Regions from separate parts of the Thalassobacillus sp. B23F22_16 genome, predicted to be linked through region 2. Evidence: predicted binding sites of a transcription regulator. Region 2 holds the regulator's gene; each other region holds the start of a gene.
The links. The regulator LexA, encoded in region 2, represses DNA repair genes until DNA is damaged. The targets are predictions, from matches to a motif close to CGAACATATGTTCG.
Positions count from the first base shown of each region.

Region 1: ACGTNI_RS04990 (YolD-like family protein) is a predicted target of LexA. The motif match lies at 3,950-3,963, and genes of this name have one in related genera.
Region 3: ACGTNI_RS14230 (YhjD family protein) is a predicted target of LexA. The motif match lies at 3,798-3,811, and genes of this name have one in related genera.

Region 1 is NZ_JBIEKD010000004.1:22,847-29,550, forward strand. It holds gene ACGTNI_RS04965 (queuosine precursor transporter) at 1-31, shown strand, start outside; gene aldA (aldehyde dehydrogenase) at 187-1,641, opposite strand; gene ACGTNI_RS04975 (hypothetical protein) at 1,785-1,976, shown strand; gene ACGTNI_RS04980 (DMT family transporter) at 1,966-2,871, opposite strand; gene ACGTNI_RS04985 (hypothetical protein) at 2,962-3,504, opposite strand; gene ACGTNI_RS04990 (YolD-like family protein) at 3,588-3,929, opposite strand; gene ACGTNI_RS04995 (HAMP domain-containing sensor histidine kinase) at 4,041-5,129, opposite strand; gene ACGTNI_RS05000 (response regulator transcription factor) at 5,113-5,799, opposite strand; gene ACGTNI_RS05005 (peroxiredoxin family protein) at 5,828-6,436, opposite strand; gene ACGTNI_RS05010 (cytochrome c biogenesis CcdA family protein) at 6,464-6,704, opposite strand, start outside.
Region 2 is NZ_JBIEKD010000002.1:240,711-247,414, forward strand. It holds gene istB (IS21-like element helper ATPase IstB) at 1-554, opposite strand, end outside; gene istA (IS21 family transposase) at 581-2,149, opposite strand; partial or broken gene ACGTNI_RS03750 (IS110 family transposase) at 2,292-2,447, opposite strand; gene ACGTNI_RS03755 (hypothetical protein) at 2,730-3,182, shown strand; gene ACGTNI_RS03760 (DUF2553 family protein) at 3,899-4,072, opposite strand; gene lexA (transcriptional repressor LexA) at 4,451-5,074, opposite strand; gene ACGTNI_RS03770 (YneB family resolvase-like protein) at 5,379-6,038, shown strand; gene ACGTNI_RS03775 (DUF896 domain-containing protein) at 6,181-6,414, shown strand; partial or broken gene ACGTNI_RS03780 (transposase) at 6,578-6,704, shown strand, end outside.
Region 3 is NZ_JBIEKD010000018.1:43,939-50,642, reverse strand. It holds gene ACGTNI_RS14260 (fatty acid--CoA ligase family protein) at 1-396, shown strand, start outside; gene ACGTNI_RS14255 (SCO family protein) at 634-1,224, opposite strand; gene ACGTNI_RS14250 (hypothetical protein) at 1,561-1,824, opposite strand; gene ACGTNI_RS14245 (DUF3939 domain-containing protein) at 2,122-2,592, opposite strand; gene ACGTNI_RS14240 (hypothetical protein) at 2,658-2,801, shown strand; gene ACGTNI_RS14235 (competence protein ComK) at 2,925-3,443, shown strand; gene ACGTNI_RS14230 (YhjD family protein) at 3,391-3,780, opposite strand; gene ACGTNI_RS14225 (TVP38/TMEM64 family protein) at 4,011-4,658, shown strand; gene lepB (signal peptidase I) at 4,713-5,255, shown strand; gene ACGTNI_RS14215 (MFS transporter) at 5,297-6,454, opposite strand; gene addB (helicase-exonuclease AddAB subunit AddB) at 6,541-6,704, shown strand, end outside.

The sequences.
Region 1 (6,704 bases), on a different contig from region 2:
AAGCTTTCATTTAGCAGAATCTATGAAATAAAACAAATCCCAGCAGTTATCGAAACTGCTGGGATTTTTGTATTTGCTCGTAAATTATATTTTAACTTAGATCAGTATCTTCGCACGAAACACATCATTATTGATTCTAAATGAAATGATCGAAAAAAATATTTTTAATACAATCCTGCATATGCTTTATTGTTTATCGTCTTTATACTGCATATAGACGGTTTGGGTGACGAGGAAGTCTTCAACGCCGTGCTTGCCATCAGCGCCGCCAAGTCCCGATTGTCTCATCCCGGCATGGTAGCCCTGGACGGCTTCGAAGTTTTCACGATTGATGAACGTTTCACCGAATTTCAACTCATTCACGACTCGCATCGCTTCATGATAATCTTCCGTATATACGGAAGAAGAGAGGCCATAAACGGTATCGTTACCCATTTCAATTGCTTCATCCAAATTGGAGAAGGTAGTCACCGGTATGACAGGACCAAAAATCTCTTCCTGGATGATTTCCATATTCTGCTTCACATTTTTCAAAATGGTCGGTTTATAGAAGAACCCTTTATCAAATTCCTGCGGACGCTCGCCGCCAGTCACTACTTCCGCTCCGGCATCGACAGCATTCGTAACCATCTCTTCAACGGTCTCCCTGCGGTCTTCACTTACTAATGGACCAACATCCGCTTCTTTATTCTCCAGTGGATCACCAATCGTGACATCTTCGATTTTTTCTTTCAGTATCTCTAAAAACTCCTCTGCCACGCTTTCATGGACATATACCCGTTCTGCATTGGTACATGCTTGTCCATTATTAGCAAGACGTGACATTTTTATATTTTCAGCAGCAAGGTCAAGATCAGCGTTTTCTGTGACAATTGCAGGTGCCTTCCCGCCTAATTCGAGATTCACTTTCGTAATATTCTGCGCAGCTGCTTCCATTACCTTTGTGCCTGCCGGGATGCTTCCGGTCATCGTCACCATATGGACTTTTTCATGAGAAGCAAGGGCATTTCCGATTTCAGATCCTGTGCCAGTGACAAGGTTATAGACGCCATTTGGAATTTCACTCATGTCATCAATGATTTTTGTAAATTCCATCGCGGTGTTCGGTGTCTGCTGACTCGGTTTCAATACTATCGTACAGCCAGTAACGAGTGCTGTCGCTACCTTACGCGCCAAAATGAACATCGGGAAGTTCCAAGGCACAATACCGCCGATGACGCCGATTGGTTTTTTGTAAATGTGAATGTGCTCATTAGGGCGGTCACTTGGGACGATTTCTCCTTCGATTCGCCGTGCCCATTCGGACATGTAACGGAAATAATCAATCGCGAGATCAATTTCTCCGCTGGCAAGCTCATAGTCTTTCCCCTGTTCTTCCTGCAGCAATTCAATGAACCGCTCACGTTTTGCTTCGATGCGGTCACCAATTTCGCGGACGATTTTTCCACGTTCAATGTTTGGTTTCAGTTCCCAATCTTTCTGGGCGTTGAAAGCCGCTTTGACAGCACGATCGATATCTTCCTCTGTGCCTCGGGGTGTCTGTGAAATCACCTCTTCTGTTGCCGGATTAATGATATCGAGCCATTCATTTCCAGTAGATTCTATATATTGACCATCAATGTATAGTTTATGGGTTTGCAAGATAATCCTCCTCTAAATCGGAATGTGAGTTCCTGTAAATTATCTTCCACCCAAAGTCCTGTCCTAAACACGCGCATCGACCCATGTATTGCCCTTTCGTTTGCGCTATACTCTAAGTAACCATAGGAATGGGGTGACTTGCCATGGAACAAAAGAACTTGATTGCCTGGATGTTTGTCACCGTCGGAATCATGAACGCACTAACCGGAGCCATCATGATGTTCATCCTTCACGATACGATAATCAGCTTCGTATTCCTGGCTTCCAGCCTGATTTTTTTGCTGGCCGGAAGGGTGGCATGGACAGAAACGCACGGAGAGGATGCTAAGGATTAGCCGCCTCTCTCTTTTTTTGTCTTCGTGTCGTCATATAGACACCGCCTAACACAAACATCCCCCCTACTAACTGTGCACTGGTTATTGCTTCTCCTAAAAAAATGAACGCCATAACCGCTGTGATTACAGGTATCAAATTCAAAAACACCGCAGCCTTTGAAGGACCGATCATCGACACGGCCTGGTTCCAGGCAATCAGAGCGATAACAGCCGGGAAGATACCAGTGTAAAGCACACTCCAAATCACTTGTGAAGACCAGTCAATTTCAAATCCCCGGGGCAGCCATTCGATGATCGCTGCCATTATCAGCAGGGTGACATTTCCCATTCCCAACATGAACAGCAGACTTCCATACATCGGAAACTTCGGTCCATGCTTATTGACCAGTAAAGAATAAAAAGCCCAGCTTACGACCGCGCTCAGCATAATCAAATCTCCAATGTTAAATCCTAAGCCTGTCAATACTTCCCATGATCCTTGTGTGATGATGTAAAGGACACCGAGAAAAGAAATAAGCACCCCTGTTAATTGAGAGGGAGTAAAACGTTCCCTTAAGAATAAAAAGCCGAGCACCATCGCAACGGAAGGCGTCAAAGCCTCTACAATAGATGCATTAATGGTAGTCGTATAATTCAAGGAAGTGTACACAAGGGCCGGAAATAACACCACCCCCGTCATCGCCATTCCATATAAAGCTTTCCAATTTTTCATCATCACCGGACGGGCATACTTGAATTCCTGTCTCGCAAACGTCAATAACAGTAAGAAGGCGATTAATGTCCGCAGCCAGGCCAGCGTAAATGGGGCGATTGCTGCTGTAGCCACCTTGCCAGCGATAAAATTTCCCGAAAACAATATAATAGCGAGCATAACCAATGCATATGCTTTCCACATGGTTCCACCCCCCCTTCCATTTGAAGAAATTACAAAGTCCATCCAGATACCAAAAGACCCTTACCCTGAAGGTAAGAGTCTTTTCCTGAATCAGTTGACAGGCGTTTCTGTTACGTCCCAGACATCTGTATAATTCGTGTAATTATTAATGGCAATATCGAGGTCATGAAAATAACGATGGGCCTGCCTTACGTTATCTAATTCTTTGGATCCGTCGACTATTTGTTTCAAATACTGAGCAACTGCATCCATATCGGTCTGTAAGGTAGGCGGGTCTTCAAATGTGTTGTCCTCAATGTAAGTTAAGTACTGATCTGCCTTTTCCCGCTGCTCACTCCATTTGACGCCATCTTCCAGCTTTCCATAGCCGGTTGTGTCATTATAATAACGGTGAGCGACAGCTATTAAATCCCCCGCATCCTCAAAACCTTCTTTATTTGCCGGCTTAGCCTCTGCCTCTCCGCCTGACTCAGATGGGTTTTCCTCTTCAATACTGGATTCTGAAGCAACTGTATTTTCTGATTTATTTTCGTTGATATCCGTAAATATAAGTACGCCAAAAAACCCGAGCGAACCAACTACCAAAACAATTAAAATTGTCATTAAGCCTTTAAAACTGAATAATTTCCCCATTACAATCCCCTTTAATACACTGTTACAACCAGCTTAATATAAGTTGTTGGATATTTCAATTATTTTCCTTTTCATTCAGGTGTTTACAGGATGGTAATATCGACGATGTCATTTAAAGGCAGTGTAAACGTATGCTTCGTGGCTTCCTTTGTACCATGAAGCTCTTTTCTCATGGAACAGATCGAATTGATTTTCCCATAGCGCCGTTCATGTTCAAACCCATTATGAAAAATGATCTCCACGGTCAAATTGTCATTCAGGGCCCGCTGCAGTAAAAAATCGATTTCTACAGCTTTTTGTTCATCAATGATGCCTTTTTCCACACGTTCATCTTCTTTCCAAAGCTCTTTCACTAATTGGACATGCTCCGGCAGCATCAACGATGTCCACTTAATGGTTCCTCGGTCTTTATTATGCTTATCCATCATGCACCCTCCTGTCATTCCGAACGTTTGTTCTTATTATATATAATTCTAACAGCAGGGTAAAGCTAATTTCACAGACTGCCAAAAATTGACGTTTTATCCTTGAATTCGTCATGGAAGCGGGAGTGTGAAGGTAAAGGTATGATGATAACCATCTGTATCTAACTGGACACTTCCATTATGCTGCTCGATAATTTCTTTGCTGATCGCAAGTCCCAGTCCACTTCCGCCTGTTTCCCTGCTTCTCGACGGATCGATACGGTAAAAGCGTTCAAATATCTTTGTTTTTTCCGTTTCTGAAATGTAAGAGCCAGGCCCTGCAACAGAGAGCTGATAGGCTGTTTCCGTCTGTTTACCGGTAATTGTTATCGGCTCTTCGCCCTCGTAGTACTGGATGGCATTCTGAAGAAGGTTGGTGAGTACCTGCTGGATGCCTTCCCGGTGAACGAATAACCGGCTTTCCTCCACTTCGGTAACTACTTTAACCTTTTGATTGTCCAGCTCCCATTGAAATAACTGGACACAATTAGCAACTAAATCGCTGATTTCCACCATTTCTCTTTCCGGGTAGGACTGTCCGCCGAGACTGTCCCATTCTTTCACTTCGTGCAGCTGCTGCATCATGGCGGTAATCCGCTTCGCCTCCTGATGCAGGGAATGATAAAGTTCCGGCGACCCTTCAATGACGCCTTTGCTCAACCCTTCCAGGTAGCCGTTGATATTCGCTAGCGGAGTACGTAATTCATGAGCCATATCCGTCAACATCTTATTACGCTTTTGTTCATTTTCACGAAGCAGCAGATTCATTTCATTAAAATGTTCGACTAGCTGTCCGATTTCATCTTTGTTTTTCGTCTCCAGTACAGCTGGATAGCTCCCCTGTTTCAACCGTTTCATCGACTCAGTAAGTTCGGTGATCGGCTGCATCATTTGCTTCATCATAAAGTAATGAACGACACTCCCACTGACAATAGCAATCAGACTAAAAATCCATAAATATTGAAACAGCGTGGAATTGAAACTTAACTGGCGAGCCATACCGACATCCGTAATCCTTCCCACCAGAAAGCAGGCAGTCTGGTAGACAGCAACACCGCTTAATAAAATAAATAAGGCAATGATGATGATATTGGTGATGGTCAGTCGCCATAGCAATTGGGTGGCCATCTTTTCCCGCCAGGATTTAATTTTCTGCCACAAATTTATACCCCATTCCTCTTACAGTGATCAGCCGTTTTGGTTTCGTGGGATCGTCCTCGATTTTCTTCCGAAGCTTTTTAACATGCACATCAATCGTCCGTTCAAAGCTTTCATTTTCATCATAGGGGTTCAGATGATTGAGCAGGTGTTCACGGGAAAGAACGATATTAGGATTTTCCATGAACACATATAACAGGTTGAATTCATAATTTGTCAGGTTCAGCTGTTCGCCATTCAGGGTAACTTCCCCTTTCCGCGGCATAATGCTCAACCCGTCATAGGTGATTTTCTGGCAGTGCTGACCAGTGCGGCGCAATACTGCTTCTACATGGGCAACCAGCTCTTCAGGACTGAATGGCTTGGTCAGATAGTCATCCGCCCCCATTTTAAGCCCGGCAATCCTGTCTTCTGTGCGCGCTTTTGCCGATAATATGATGATGGAAACTTCTCTTGCATCCTGCTTTCTTACCCAACGACAAAATGCTTCCCCGCTAACCTTGGGAAGCATCAAGTCTAATATAATCAGGCAGGGGGCGTGGGTGAAGTACATGTCTTTCGCCTTTTCCCCGTCCTCTGCCGTTACTACATCATAACCGGCTTTCTCTAAGTAAATGGTAACCAGGTTCATGATCATCGGATCGTCTTCTACCACTAAAATTTTCTCGTTCATGTCAACCACCATTCGTTTATGATAGGCATCAATCCATCTGTTCGTACTGTTGAATCATCAAGTCGTAATTCATCGCTCCCAAAGCTACATATTGAATGTAACCTTCCGAATCGACGAAATAGGAAGTTGGAATCGGTTTAATTTCATATTGGTTGGCAACCGCAATATTCTCATCCATGAGAATCGGGAAGGTCAGCCCGAAGTCATCGACAAATTTTGTGACGTCACTAGCGTCGCTTTCCGTTTGCGTAAGGTTCACGGCCAAAATTTCGACATCTTCGTTCTCATAGAACTTCTGCATGTCCGGCATCTCCGCCCGGCACGGCGGACACCAGGTAGCCCAGAAATTGATCATTACTTTCTGACCGCGGTAATCGGAAAGTTTGACCGTTTCACCGTCCATCGTCTGGAGTTCAAAATCAGGTGCTTTCTGACCTTTTTGTAAACCGACCTCGCCCCCGGCAACGTCTTCATTTTCGGAAGCTTCGTCCCCTTCTGGACCTTCTCCATCTCCTGCGACCCTCATCTGAGGCTCTTTTTCTCCAGAAGTTCCTGAGTCACCTTTGTCACCTAGCATATCATAGACCGCCCAGCCCAGCATAGCTATCACGATTCCGATTAAAATCCCTTTTTTCATGCCTGACATCGTCCTCCCTCAATAAAATTATCCTAAGTTCCCTAACCACGTATCCTGTACTAACCGAAGCAAAATATTCGAAAGCCGTGCTAATTGTCCGGTATAAAGTAATACCCCCATGACAATCATCAGCCCACCGCCGACCTTCATGATTTTTTCACTATAGCGGACAACCCATCTAGCCGATCCCAGGAAGAAGGAGAACAAGAGGAAGGGCATAGCGAAACCAAGTACGTAAGCAATTGTGTATAGTAACCCCTGCCCCGGG
Region 2 (6,704 bases):
GATGTTTGATTGTATAAATCATTGATCAAATGAAAAAACATATTGGCTTCCTGTTTGTCCATTGCCATAAACATTAAATCGTCAATGATAACTAGATCTGCTTCTCGTATTCTCTTCATTCTTGTTTTCGATTTCCTTGTGATTTCTTCAGTCTTTAATACATGAATGAGATCACCCATCGTAGTAAAAATCACTTTATATCCTTGGTTGAGAGCCTCAATGCCCAGCCCAATCGATAGGTGGGTTTTGCCGACGCCTGGCGGGCCAAGGAAAATAATATTATATAGCTGCTCCATCCACGTTAAGTCCTTTAACTGATTTAGTTTCTTCGAACTTAATGATTTCTGTTCTTTTAAATCGTATTCTTCCAAAGTGCTGAAAAACGGGAACGTCGCCCATTTAAACCGTTTCTCTAATAGCTTTTCTTCTCTGCGCTTTTGTTCATAGGTTGCTACATCCAGGAGAAACTGAGTAAAGGATGCGTCCTTTTGCTCAGCTTCTCTTATGAGTGTAGGAAGATGGTTAGCTGTTTCGGTCAGGCGGAGGGTTTTCATCAAATCTTGTAATTGATTCAGCTGACTCAATTAGACTCACCCTCCAATATTTCAGTATAGGCATTTACTGTTCTCTTTTGGGCTTCCGTATCCATGAGCCAGCCTGAAATCTTATTTATAGATGATACAGCCCGGGCGTTATCGGTTACTGTATCATCAACTTGGCGTTGTCGTTTGATGTATGAAACGATATCGCTAAAATCTGTCGCACTATAAAGATTTCTTTTCACACATTCTTTCAGTGCTGCTGATAAGATTGCCCCATTGTTCTCCTTTGTCTGCTTTAAAATAATCTGCAACTGATCTCTAATATACCGAGGGTAGTTTTGCCGGATGATATTAAGATAGTCGTATGCGGAATCTACCTCTTCAAACCGTTTCGCAACCGTATCCATAAATGCATTGATGCCTTTTGTTCGATCGCGCGAATGGCTTCTATCCTTTACTAATTGGCCTTTTCCTTCAGGAATAGTGTGTTTTGCAATCAATTCTCCTGTATCGGTAATATAGATGAATAGTTGTTTGTCTTCCGTTTCCTTGATACCGACGGTATCATATTTATGGAATGTTCCAAGTGGAAGAGAATACCGATTCGACAAATAACGAATTGTATTGTCCTTATGGACGCTTCTTGTTATACTATTTTCATAATTGTTTTTGATAGTTAATTTTTCTGCGACTGGTCTTAAGTGTTGCTTTTCCAAGGAGAACACTTCGGCCGGTCTTTTTTTTGTTGTGTTATGGATTTTATAGTTCCCTGTCCGGTTTAGCCACTGCCAACCCTGCTCATTCCAGGAATCAATGTTGTGAAACACTCTATGTCTTGCAAAGTTATGCTTGATAAAGCCAACCACATTTTCAATTTTCCCTTTACTTTCCGGCTCAGCTTTTCTACAAACCCTAAGGTTTAAACGCCTGGTTTCCTTATAGTGTTGAAACTCTTTCGTTAAGATAAGATCCCCGCCATTTTCACTGACCACGATTAAATTATCCTGATCATAAACGATTTCTCTTGGGATTCCGCCATACCACCGAAATGCATCTTCATGTGCTTCCATCACATCCTGGGTAGTGAAAGGTCTGTCTAACCATTTTTTATATTTGTATCTCGAGTTAGACAAAACAAATGCGATAAAGCTCAGCTTCACCTCTTGATTGTCAGGTGTTCTTTGTTTTGTATGACCAAAATCAACCTGCATTTGTTCTCCCATTGGCTGGTCAGGAATAGCTTCATAATTCCGTGGTAGAGTCTCTTTCTCTATTCTATATTCAGTACGTAATTCTCTAACGTAGGCACGAACCGTGCTCTCGCCAATCTCCAGTGATTCATACCTTTCCTGTAACCAATCTTGCACTTGTGCTGCCGACATATCAGGATGTTCTCTCAGCCAGGATAAAATTAACGCTTTGTAAGGATCTAACTTTTTCTCTCTCGTTTTTATTCTTTCTACCCATTCAGCCATCTCCGAAGGAGACTTCTGCAGGTTGCGATATACCGTTGATCTTGAAACCCCTAACTTTTCCGCCACCTTCGATTTACTAAATCCTTGCTTAATTAACTGTTGAATCTCCATATACATTTCCCACTTATCCACCTTTTCTGAGCCCTCCATTGATGTCTGTATAATCTTAAATATCATACAATGGGAGAGCTGTATATTTTACTGGTATATTTGGGTAAATAAGTGTTTCTTCTAATCTAGCGGAAACTGTCTACTTTAGTTTAGCAGTCACAGAAGTCGCTTCTGGAGAGTCGATGCGTATTACTTGAGCAACTAAATACGCATCTTTAATGTCTGTTTTGGTTTTGCAAATATAAAAATTTCGGAGGGCGTCCAATTGCGTAGGATTGAAAGATATCACTTTGTATCCAAGTTGATGAAGGAAGCTAAAGGTATGAGAGATTTAAAACCAGAAATAATCTGGTTAATAATAATAATATACGAGTGGACGAATATTCAATAAGAATAGTCGTCTTTTGTGTACTTAAGTATAGGGCAGTATATTTGTAGACTCAGTTTCGAGATAATAATAAAAGGTTGGAAATAGAATTCTGAAGTTCCTTTCGAACTGGAAATCAAATAGCTGAAACTGTCTGATAAAGTGGATTAGATACATTATCTCTTATAGAATAAAAAATGAGAAAAGACACAGTACTAACATGAGGTGGTAGAAATGGTATTTATTATAATTGCAGGCTTTGTCTTTCCTTGGATTATAGGCATTTATTTATATAAAAAAGCACCCAAAATTTTTTATACGACGGCACCCATTACCGCATTGATTGCGGTTGTTTTGAACCAGGCAGGCATTCATATGGGACTGTGGAAAGTGAATCATATGCCGACGATTGTTTTACTGGATTCCTTGTTTTTAGATTTAGGAATCTTCACTGTCGCCGGAGCCTGGTTCACCTATATGCTGGTGTACAAAAACACTAATCCCCTCTGGGTCTATATTATATTCATCGGAGGTATGACGGGCTTAGAAGGGCTGGCTCTTCTAGTAGAAACAATAAAATATGATCAAACATGGAATTTCTTTTATACCATCCTTATGTATGTCGGGGGTTTTCTTGTCATTGGATGGATTGTTTACATATTAAAGAAGCTAAAAGTTTTCCCATAAATTTTCTAGGCTGTTGAGTAAGTCTCGACAGCTTGTTTATTATTCGCCGCGTTAATTTATTATAATATGAGTAAAATCTCTTTAAGGCAATGTTTTGATGTTTCAATACTCTCTCCAATCAAAAGCTTAGATGTTAATAGCGATTACAAATAAATTAGAAGACTGATTATCTTGAAATCGAGTCTTAATGAAACGGGGGCAATTTAAAGTATTGGATTGGCCTCATTATTCCATGATAGGAGGAGATTGTCCAAGTCGGACGATCTTTTTTTCACTAACGGAGCGGAATAAGAAATAAGGAGTTTTTGTATGAACGGATGGTGATATTTACATATGTGGCATTGGGTCGATTCATTTATGCCAATCTATACAAGTACTGAAGGAGGTTTATATTGCGTTAAAAGCAAAGCATTGTAAACCTCGAAGAAACGAAGCTAATCATTACTCAGATAAGTATAAACGTAAAATGTGGAACCAGAAGGATGGGGGAAGTTATAAATCAGGCAGGTTTCCACCTTGTATTACTTAACTAAAAGGGTAGACTATTTGATAAGTATACTGATTATGATCGTATTTAAATGATTAAAAACGAATATTTTGTATCCATAAAATCTATTCCGTACACAAGTCCACCCTGGGGAACGTGAACAGTATATCTCCGTATATTAATCAAAATAAAGCCATTGATGCTTTGCATCAATGGCTTTATTTATGGCTCAACACCAGCCAAGATCGCAATCACTTACGTATTGCTGAATATCATTCACTTTATTTATACGAAAGATTTTTCCTTTTTGGTATTTGAAACCTTCTATCATTTCGTAACGATTTTCACCGCCAGTCATCAAAATCCGGCCGATTTTTTCCTTATTAAAGATATAAATTAATATTTCCTTCTTCTAACTTTCCATTAATACTCTCTGTGATATCTACCATGCGAAGGTTCTCTTTCTTCATTCAATTCCTCCCTTATAATGATGAACACATTCTTTAATAACTGTTGTACGTTATTATAAAGGAGTGTTAGGTGGAAAATCAAGTTATAGTCAGAATATATAGACAATTCAGTTAATTAGTCCTATGTCTATGAATAGATAAAAATGAGCGCAAAATTAGCGCTCTTTATAGTAATTCTTGAGTTTGGTATTCCTCTAAGGTAAATGATTCAGTATTTAATACAAAACAAAAGGACAATCACCGCTATTATTATTAGGTGGTTGTCCTTTTAAGCTTATTTATGATTGACACTTATTATAAGGGAGGGTGTATTAATGGATCGAACGGTATAACCCCACTACTTTTCCTAGAATGGATACCTCCTGAAGGACAATCGGTTCCATCGTAGCATTTTCAGGCTGCAGGCGGATATGGTTTTTTTCTTTGAAGAACCGTTTGACCGTAGCTTCCTCGTCTTCCGTCATCGCAACGACTATTTCTCCATTTTGAGCGGTTGGTGTCTGTTTCACGATGACCATATCTCCATCCAATATACCAGCTTCAATCATACTTTCTCCTTCGACTACAAGTACGAACGTATTTTCTTCACCGCCGGCCAGGTTTTCCGGCAGCGGCACATATTCTTCAATATTTTCGATTGCTGTAATAGGTGAGCCTGCTGTGACTTTACCAATTACCGGCGCATAGGAGGCTTCACTTCTCGGAATATTTTGTTCTTCTTCTAATTCCAATACTTCAATAGCGCGAGGCTTTGTTGGATCCCGTCGGATGAATCCTTTTTTCTCTAACCTCGCAAGGTGGCCGTGGACCGTGGAGCTGGAGGCCAGTCCTACAGCCTGTCCGATTTCGCGTACAGAAGGTGGATAGCCTTTTGCCAGTACTTCTTCTTTTATGAATTTCAATATTTCCTGTTGCCGCTTCGATAATTTACTCATATAAGCACACCTCGTACATATGTTTTTATTAACCACATTGTACCATGATGATTTCCACAATACAAACATTCGTTCGATTTTTTCTTGACAAGAACGAATGTTCGTATATAATGAAATTAACAAATGCGAACAAAAGTTCTGTATGGAGGGGTTAAAATGTTTGATAAACTGTCTAAGTTGGACATGACCTATATTATTCTTTTCATTTTGAGTCTGGCATTCTTATATGCTGCCATGACGATCAGCAGCTGACATTAGGTCTATAGTTTATTATCCGTATTAACAAGCAGAGAGGGTCGCAGGAATGAACGTAATCATTTATTGCAGGGTAAGTACAGAAAAAGAAGCACAGGTAACGTCATTAGCCAGGCAGGAGTCAGAGCTTCTTGCTATGGCCGAACAGAAAGACATGGAAGTAGTGGACGTAATAAAAGAACAAGCGAGCGGATACGAAATTGAGCGTGAGGGTGTATTCCGGTTGCTTGACCGGTTTTCGGATGGACAGGCGGAAGGCTTGCTGATTCAGGATGAAACACGCTTAGGGCGGGGCAATACAAAAATTGCGCTGTTTCATCAGCTTAACAAAATGGACGTGCATGTCTGGTCTCTTTCCCATCAGGGAGAGCTGCAGCTGTCTGAATCCGACTCCATGGTTCTGCAGATAGTAGGTATTGTGGAGGAGTACCAGCGTAAAATCCATAACCTGAAAATAAAGCGCGGCATGAACAAAGCGATGGAACGAGGTTATGACCCGGGTAAGAATCTTTCCAACCAGCAACTGGCAAGAGGGAGGGAGCGGATTGAATTTCCGATAGAGGAAGTTGTCCGGCTTAGGTCCAATAAGTTGACTTTCGAAGAAATTGCCGCCACCTTGCGCGGGCTTGGTTATGATGTTTCCAAAGCGACTGTCCACCGGCGTTACCGTGAATACATCTCACTTGAAAAAGAAGAAGATAAAAGTTAATATTATATAGAAGACAAGGGTCATAGGACACTTGTCTTTTTAGCACTTAGAGAGAAGTTTAGCTACTTATTCCTTTATAAGTATTTGAGGGAACAGAACAGGCTTTTCTTAATTAAGGGCTCACAAAAAGGAGTGTGTACGCATGTTATCAAAAGATAAACTAAATCGTATAAACGAATTAGCCAATAAATCGAAAAAAGAATCCCTTACGAAAGCAGAGAAAGACGAACAAAAGCAATTACGCCAAGAATACCTCGGCAATGTCCGGAAGTCTTTCAAAAACCAATTGAAAAGTATGAAAGTCGTTGATCCGGAAGGAAATGACGTAACACCGGAAAAAGTAAAACGAATGCAACGCAACGAAAAGAAACATTAATCCAACGAGGCTGGGACAAAACCCAGTAATTTAAACAGAAAGTGGTCCGCATCATTTTGATGCGGACCACTCTTTTTATGGTTTTCTTTTATTTTAATAAGAATATAAGGACAACCTCTGATAAAATTAAAGTTACCACACAATAACCATCGGAGGTGCCCTTATGTTTAAACAGTATAACATGAACCAAGTAATCTTGCCTATGGATGTAGAAATGAAACTACAAGATAATGATATCGCCTATGCCGTTCATGAGTTGGTGGAAAGTATTCCGGATGAAGCCTTTTCAG
Region 3 (6,704 bases), on a different contig from region 2:
ACGACGGTCGCGATTCGCGACGGATGGCTGTATACCGGGGATATGGCGAAAATGGACGATGAGGGGTACTTCTCCATCGTTGACCGTAAAAAAGACATGATTCTCGTTGGCGGCTACAACGTTTATCCGCGCGAAGTGGAAGAAGTGTTGTATGATCACCCTAACATTTCGGAAGTAGCAGTCATCGGAGCCCCTCATCCGGATTCCGGTGAAACGGTGATCAGCTTTGTCGTTTCCGATGATCCTGACTTGAATGAAGAACAGGTGATCACATATTGTCAGGAACACCTGGCCAAATATAAAGTACCGACCAGTGTGGAATTTTTAGAGGAGCTTCCCAAGAATACCACAGGTAAAATTTTACGTAAGAATTTGCGCGAAAAAATCACACAGTAAGAAAAAGGAGGCCCCGGTGCGGGCCTCCTTTTTGTGGAGGAATGTCTCCTTGTTGGTTGTCTCATATATGACGATGCTGTCTCATTTAATTTTAAATTTGTCTCGAAAAAATTTGAATCTGTCTCTGTTATTTTCGAAATTGTCTCTCATCCTATTGTGATTTCTCTCATCCGGTAAGATTGTCTATTATAACGTTGTTTTGTCTCATAAAATGACTGCCGCGATTGTAGCTTGAAATCAGTCCACGGTCCTCATAATTCGTTTGAATACTTTTTCTTTATCGAAGCCTTCTCCCATGGAAAACTTTTCAATCAGGTAATTTTCCTGGTCGATCAGGTAAGTGAACGAATCGTGGACGATATAGTCGGTGCCACGGTCTTCAAAGCGGAAGCGGAAAGGTTCTGCAAAAGCTTTTGTGTCTTCTAACGATCCTCTTAAGAAAGTCCAGCCATTTTCATCCGGGCTGATGGCATAAGTCTCCATGTATTTTTGAATACGTTCTGGCGTATCCTTTTCCGGGTCGATCGATATCGAAATGAATTCCACTTTATCCCCATACACGCCTTCTTCTTTCAACATCTCGCGAAGGTGCATCATCCTTTGAGTGGTGAGTGGGCAGACATCCGGGCACTGGGTGTAATAAAATTCGATAAGCCGTACTTTCGGTTCCATGTTTTCAAAATCATAGCTTTCTGCTGAAGCCGTTTCAAGCAGGACATCCTTCGGCAGCTGAACGCCGGAATCACGCCAAACCTCAATATATAGAATACCGAGCGTGATCCCGATGGCAATAATCCCGGCAAACATGGCATAATATCTTTTTTTCATTATAACTCCCCCTGCATCATTACGAATAGAATATACTTTTATCATACAATGTTCTGGTAGGGGAAATAGGGGAAACTCGTGACGAACTGATGACAAAAATTTGAAAACAAATTCACAATTTCAACTGACATTCTGTGTAATTTCAAATAAATGAGAATTTTATGACAAAAACTAACAATAGCGCAAACGTTTTTGCGGTGTACCGCAATACTTTTTCGGTGAAGGAATACCGGGTATATATTAAAATTAAATCATGAGTTAGTTGTTAATCACCTCGGTGATTGGCAACAGATTGGAAAAGCTTCCCAAGCTTTTTCATGGATTTAATTCCCTCACTCAAAAGTTTAACCAGTCGTCTCTTTGGCCAATATCCACCGTTTGGATATTGGTCCTTTTTTTATCTTCTTTTAACATAGGCTTTGTTAAAGTAAAGCTCCCTTTTACTGAAGACTCAGTTTTGAGATAAGTTGTTTCCGTTACGGTAGTAACGGTTTGGAGGGCCGGGAAATTACTCGCTTTCCATGGGTGTACGGTGAGCTTCCTCGGGCTAAAGCCCTGCGGGATCTCACCATGTACTATCTTCCCATTGGAGTCTCGCAATTTCCCGGCCCTCCTTGCATTTATGGGAGAAACGGAAACATCGTTATGCAGTATTTCAACCAAAGGGAGAGCTACTTGTAAAAACATGCTTGTAACCAGCGGCTGTAGAAGACATTCTCCTCTATAACAGGGGTTCTTTTCTCCCAGCCACCCCTGATTCTTTTATGGCAAAGAACCCATGATATCTCAAAATCAAGCCTTCGACTTTTCGGCCCTTTAATGGAATAACTCTCTTATGAGAAACCGACAACAACGTTTAATTGCATAAAAAAACTCCATATGCTGTGAGGAGTTTGGTCATTTTTTTGAAGGTGGCTGGTAGGTGATGAGGAATTCTTCGTCAGTGATGTAAAAGTCGCGGTCAGGACGGTAAGGCAGCAGTTTCAATGTTTCGAGTTTGTAGTAGCTGACTCGTTTGTAGGGATCGTTTTCTATGATGGGGAGTTCCTTTGTTGCTTTCATATATTGATCGACGGCGCGCTGGACATGGTCGAGATCTAGCGCGAGCTGCTTCTCTTCTTCCGGAAAAATTTCATAGGTCTCCCGCGACATATAGTAGGTCTCTACCGGGATACCTTTCAGGTAAGGGGCGATTAAGTCGTAGTCGATCGTCAAGTCTTCTTTAATAATGACACTCAGTTCGACGCCTTTTGGAAGCTGGCTGGCATAGGCATTGACTGCCTTTCGAACTTCATGGATTGGAATGCTGCGCTGTTCATAAACTTCTGTCGGTTTTGGCGCAGGCTTCGATTTCTTTTTCTTCCACATAACCCATCCCTCCTTGTTTAAAAACGATATAACAGGCACACACTAACAGGGGAGGTGTGTGCGAAATGGAAAATAGCCAATTAAATGAACGGGAACTCGATATCTATACCTGTATTAACCCTGAGTTTGGCTGGCCGGATGATGACTGTTGGCATGACGGCCATAAAGAAGAATTAGAGGCCAGGCAGGTTCCTTCAGCTCAATTATAGCAGACAGAATAGCCATTCCCTGATAAATTAAAAAAGATTTGTGAAAAATTAGGACTTTTTTCATGTTTAGTGGTACATTTAAATAGCACGAATTCTTTTAAGTCAGAAAGGAAGATGACATGAATGAGTCCAATTAAAAAAGATACCTTTGAGATTACAGCGCAGACCCTTGCTCTGGTGGCAACCACTACGTCTTACGGAAAGGTTTTGACAGAGGTAATTGAAACCGGTGCAAGGCATGAGCTTCCCGTCCATCCAAGCCGGCTGGTTGATGAAGCATGCCGCTATTTCGCTTCCAGTCTGCCGGGACGCTTAGCCGGTACGAAACAAGTTGCCGGGTTTACTCATAAACCTCCGATTGTAATTTCCCAGTCGATGGGCATTTACTTCTTTCCTACAATTTCTCCGAAACGAAAAGACTGCTCCTGGATTTCCCACAGCCATATCCGCTCTTTTAACAGCCTTGACGGCTACCAGACCACTATCGAATTCACCAATGGATCCTCCATCGTTGTCCCTGTCTCACCGGGCATGATTGCCAATCAGATTCAACGTACCGCTCAATTCCGTTTCCTTCTGGAAAATCGGATCAAGCATTCTTCTCTGTATACTGCGGAGCAGATCGCAGAGCCTTTTGCATAAGTTCGTACAAGATATTTTCTACTTTCTTACGGATTGCCGGATTGAAATAATTGCGTTTTTCTTCATAGCCATGTGCGAGGAACAGGAATGAAGTGAAGGAATCGTTCTTGCTGATCTGGACGACCTGAAGTTTTTCCCGATCCATTCGGGCGCGTAGGTTTCTTCTTTCTGTGCGGGCCTCTGATTCCATTTTCCCTAACAACTCCAAATAGTGTTCCTTGATTTTGAATTGTCCTTTCTCGATGTGCCGCCGATCCTGCTGGATGACTACTAGTGCCATCGAAAGAAAGAGGTAGCGGGAGGTGACCTCCAATTCTTCTTCTTTTAAATAGCGCATGACATTTCCCTCCGTTGCGAACGTATGTTCTGTTATGAGTATTATAGCACGAACGGAAAAAAAGTATGCAAGTTTTTTCTGGAAAATTTGGAAGCACTCCACTGAGCGAGGGAATTTTAGGGTAAGCTATATACGAGAGCAGCTATTGCATCAATCAATAGTCAAAGCTTCTGTTTTTGATTAAAATGGAAACATAGGAATGAATTGTACAAGCTAAGGAGCTACTTTCGATGTATATCTATACCCTGAATTTTGATAAATTCCAGCAGATGTATGAAGATGATAAACTGTATGAATATATCATGGCCCAGTTGGAAAGGTACGAAGCGCTCGGTCCCCTGCCAGGTATCCTGCTGCCGATGATTGAGGCATTCCTTCCAATCCTTCCCCTGGTTGTATTCGTTTTGGCGAATGCGGTCGCCTACGGATTGCTGAAAGGCTTTCTTTATTCCTGGATTGGAGCCAGTGTCGGAGCGGTTATTGTATTTACGATAATCCGCAGGCTGGGAAAGAAGCGGTTCATGCAGTTCATTGCCAATCATAAACAGGTGAAAAAGGTGACGACCTGGGTCGAGAATCATGGCTTCGGTCCGTTATTTTTATTGATGTGTTTCCCGTTCTCGCCTTCCTCGATCATCAATGTCGTGGCTGGATTGTCGGGAGTCAGCAGGCAGCAGTTCGTGCTGGCGGTCCTGCTTGGGAAATCGGTGATGATTTTCACCATTGCCTATGTCGGAGAAAGCATTACATCTTTCGCCCAGAATCCGGTGAAAACGATTGTAGTTGCTGTGTGCATTACGTTGTTCTGGGTGCTTGGAAAGTTTCTGGAAAAGTGGCTGCAGAAAAAAGCAGAACGGAAACGTTACCAAAACGATTAGATTATGTCAAAAGCGGGTAAGATGTTGTTAGCACACACCGTGGAGGCATAAAGAATGAAAAAGAAGAATTTTTGGCGAGTTTTCCGTACTGTTTTGTTTGCGCTGGTGATCGCCTTTTTGTTCCGGTCGTACTTGTTTGCCAGTTATGTGGTAGATGGAGAGTCGATGGAACCGACGCTGTATGATGGAAACTTGTTGATGGTCAATAAAGTGGTTTATGACTGGCAAGGAATCGATCGGCAGGATGTCATCGTATTTCACGCCAACGAAAAAGAGGATTATGTGAAACGAGTGATCGGCTTACCAGGGGATCACATCGAATTCAAAGATGATACGTTATATATCAATGGCGAGGCACAGCCGGAAGAATATTTAGAGGCACTCCGCCCGGATGACGGTAAATTATTTACGAAAGACTTCACGCTTGAAGAAGTGACTGGTAAAAGTGAAGTACCGGAGGGCCAGATGTTCGTGATGGGCGACAATCGTCGCGACAGTCTGGATAGTCGTTACTTCGGGTTTGTATCGATGGACACCGTCGTTGGGAAAGTCGATGTCCGGTACTGGCCGATGTCGCAATTAGCGATTCAGTTTTAAAATAAAATAACATGATCTAACGAGCAGCCCTGCAGGCCGATTCATTTCGCCGGCAGGGCTTTTTCCTGCTTAGAATATATTCGATAAGATACCAGGGTGAAGCAGGCAAACAAGACGGCTATGACATAAACAGCCGCTTCCAGAGGCAGGAACGGAGCAAGGAAAGAACCGACGCTTGCACCGGATAATAAGACGAACGAGTAGATGGACAGGGCGCTCCCTTTGTTTGTGACAGCGATAGTGCCGATCAGGACGATAACCATCGGAATCGTCACCGACGTGGAGGCGATCATCATCACCGAAGCCCAGATAAGTGTGGCGGTTGACAGACTGACCATAGCAGGGATGAATGCCCCCATCATCAAGCTTAAAAATAAGCATAACAGGATCGCCGGATGGAGATGTTTTTGCATACGACTGACAAAAAAAGCAGGAAGCACGCCAATCAGACCGAGCATCCGGAATTGCTGCAGAGTCAATGGCAGTTGCTCGGGGCTTTTTTCCATATACCATTCAAAACTGCTGTAGAAGAGCATGATGGTAAATAGTAGAAAGAAGCTGATCAAATAGAGTTTTCGCAAGGAAGATTGCTTGAAAAATGATAGAATGGTAGTAAGTGAAATCGAGGCATATCTCCTATCTACAGCATCAGCCGGACGTAAAGCTGCTACCATGAATAGAGCACAACAAAAGTAGGAGATGGCGAATACGACAAACACCATGGGATAACCGTAGGATGAGCCGAAATAGCCGGAAACCAGCTGGCCAAATATTCCGGCAAACAAAAATCCGGTATTGATCATAGCAATGACAAAAGCCTGGCGCGCCCCCGAAAACCGTTTAAACGTGTAGCTGAATGCAGGCGGTGCAAAACTTGCGGCAAAAAACCCCTGCACTGCCCGAAGCACCAGCAGCATTCCAAGGGAGTCGGTCAAGGCAATCAGGGCGGTAATCACCGTGACAGCAAACATACCGGACTTAAGGATCCGTGCATTGGAATAGATGTCAGCGAGGACACCAAAACACAGCAGCCCGCAGGCATAGAAGATAATGAACGACGTGCTCGTCAGAGAGGTTAAGGCAGGTGTTGCCGCAAAATGTTCGGCAAGGGCAGGGTGAAGGGGGAGCATCGTGTATAAATTGCTGGCGATGAATATCCCGGAAATGACCAGAACCAGTGCCTGGAAGGTTTGCTTCATGATCTGTCATCCTCTCATAAGCGATAATATAATTCAAGATATGTAAACGGCATAACGATGTGCATAACGAAGGGGGAAACCATTCGATGGGAATCCGATTCATACTCGGACGGTCCGGAGCCGGTAAAAGCTCTGCCGTCATGGAAGAAATCGAAGCAAAGTTAAAAGAAGACCCAAAAGGACCGCCGATTATCTATCTCGTCCCGGACCAGATGACGTTCCAGCAGGAATATGCACTATTACAGCGGGA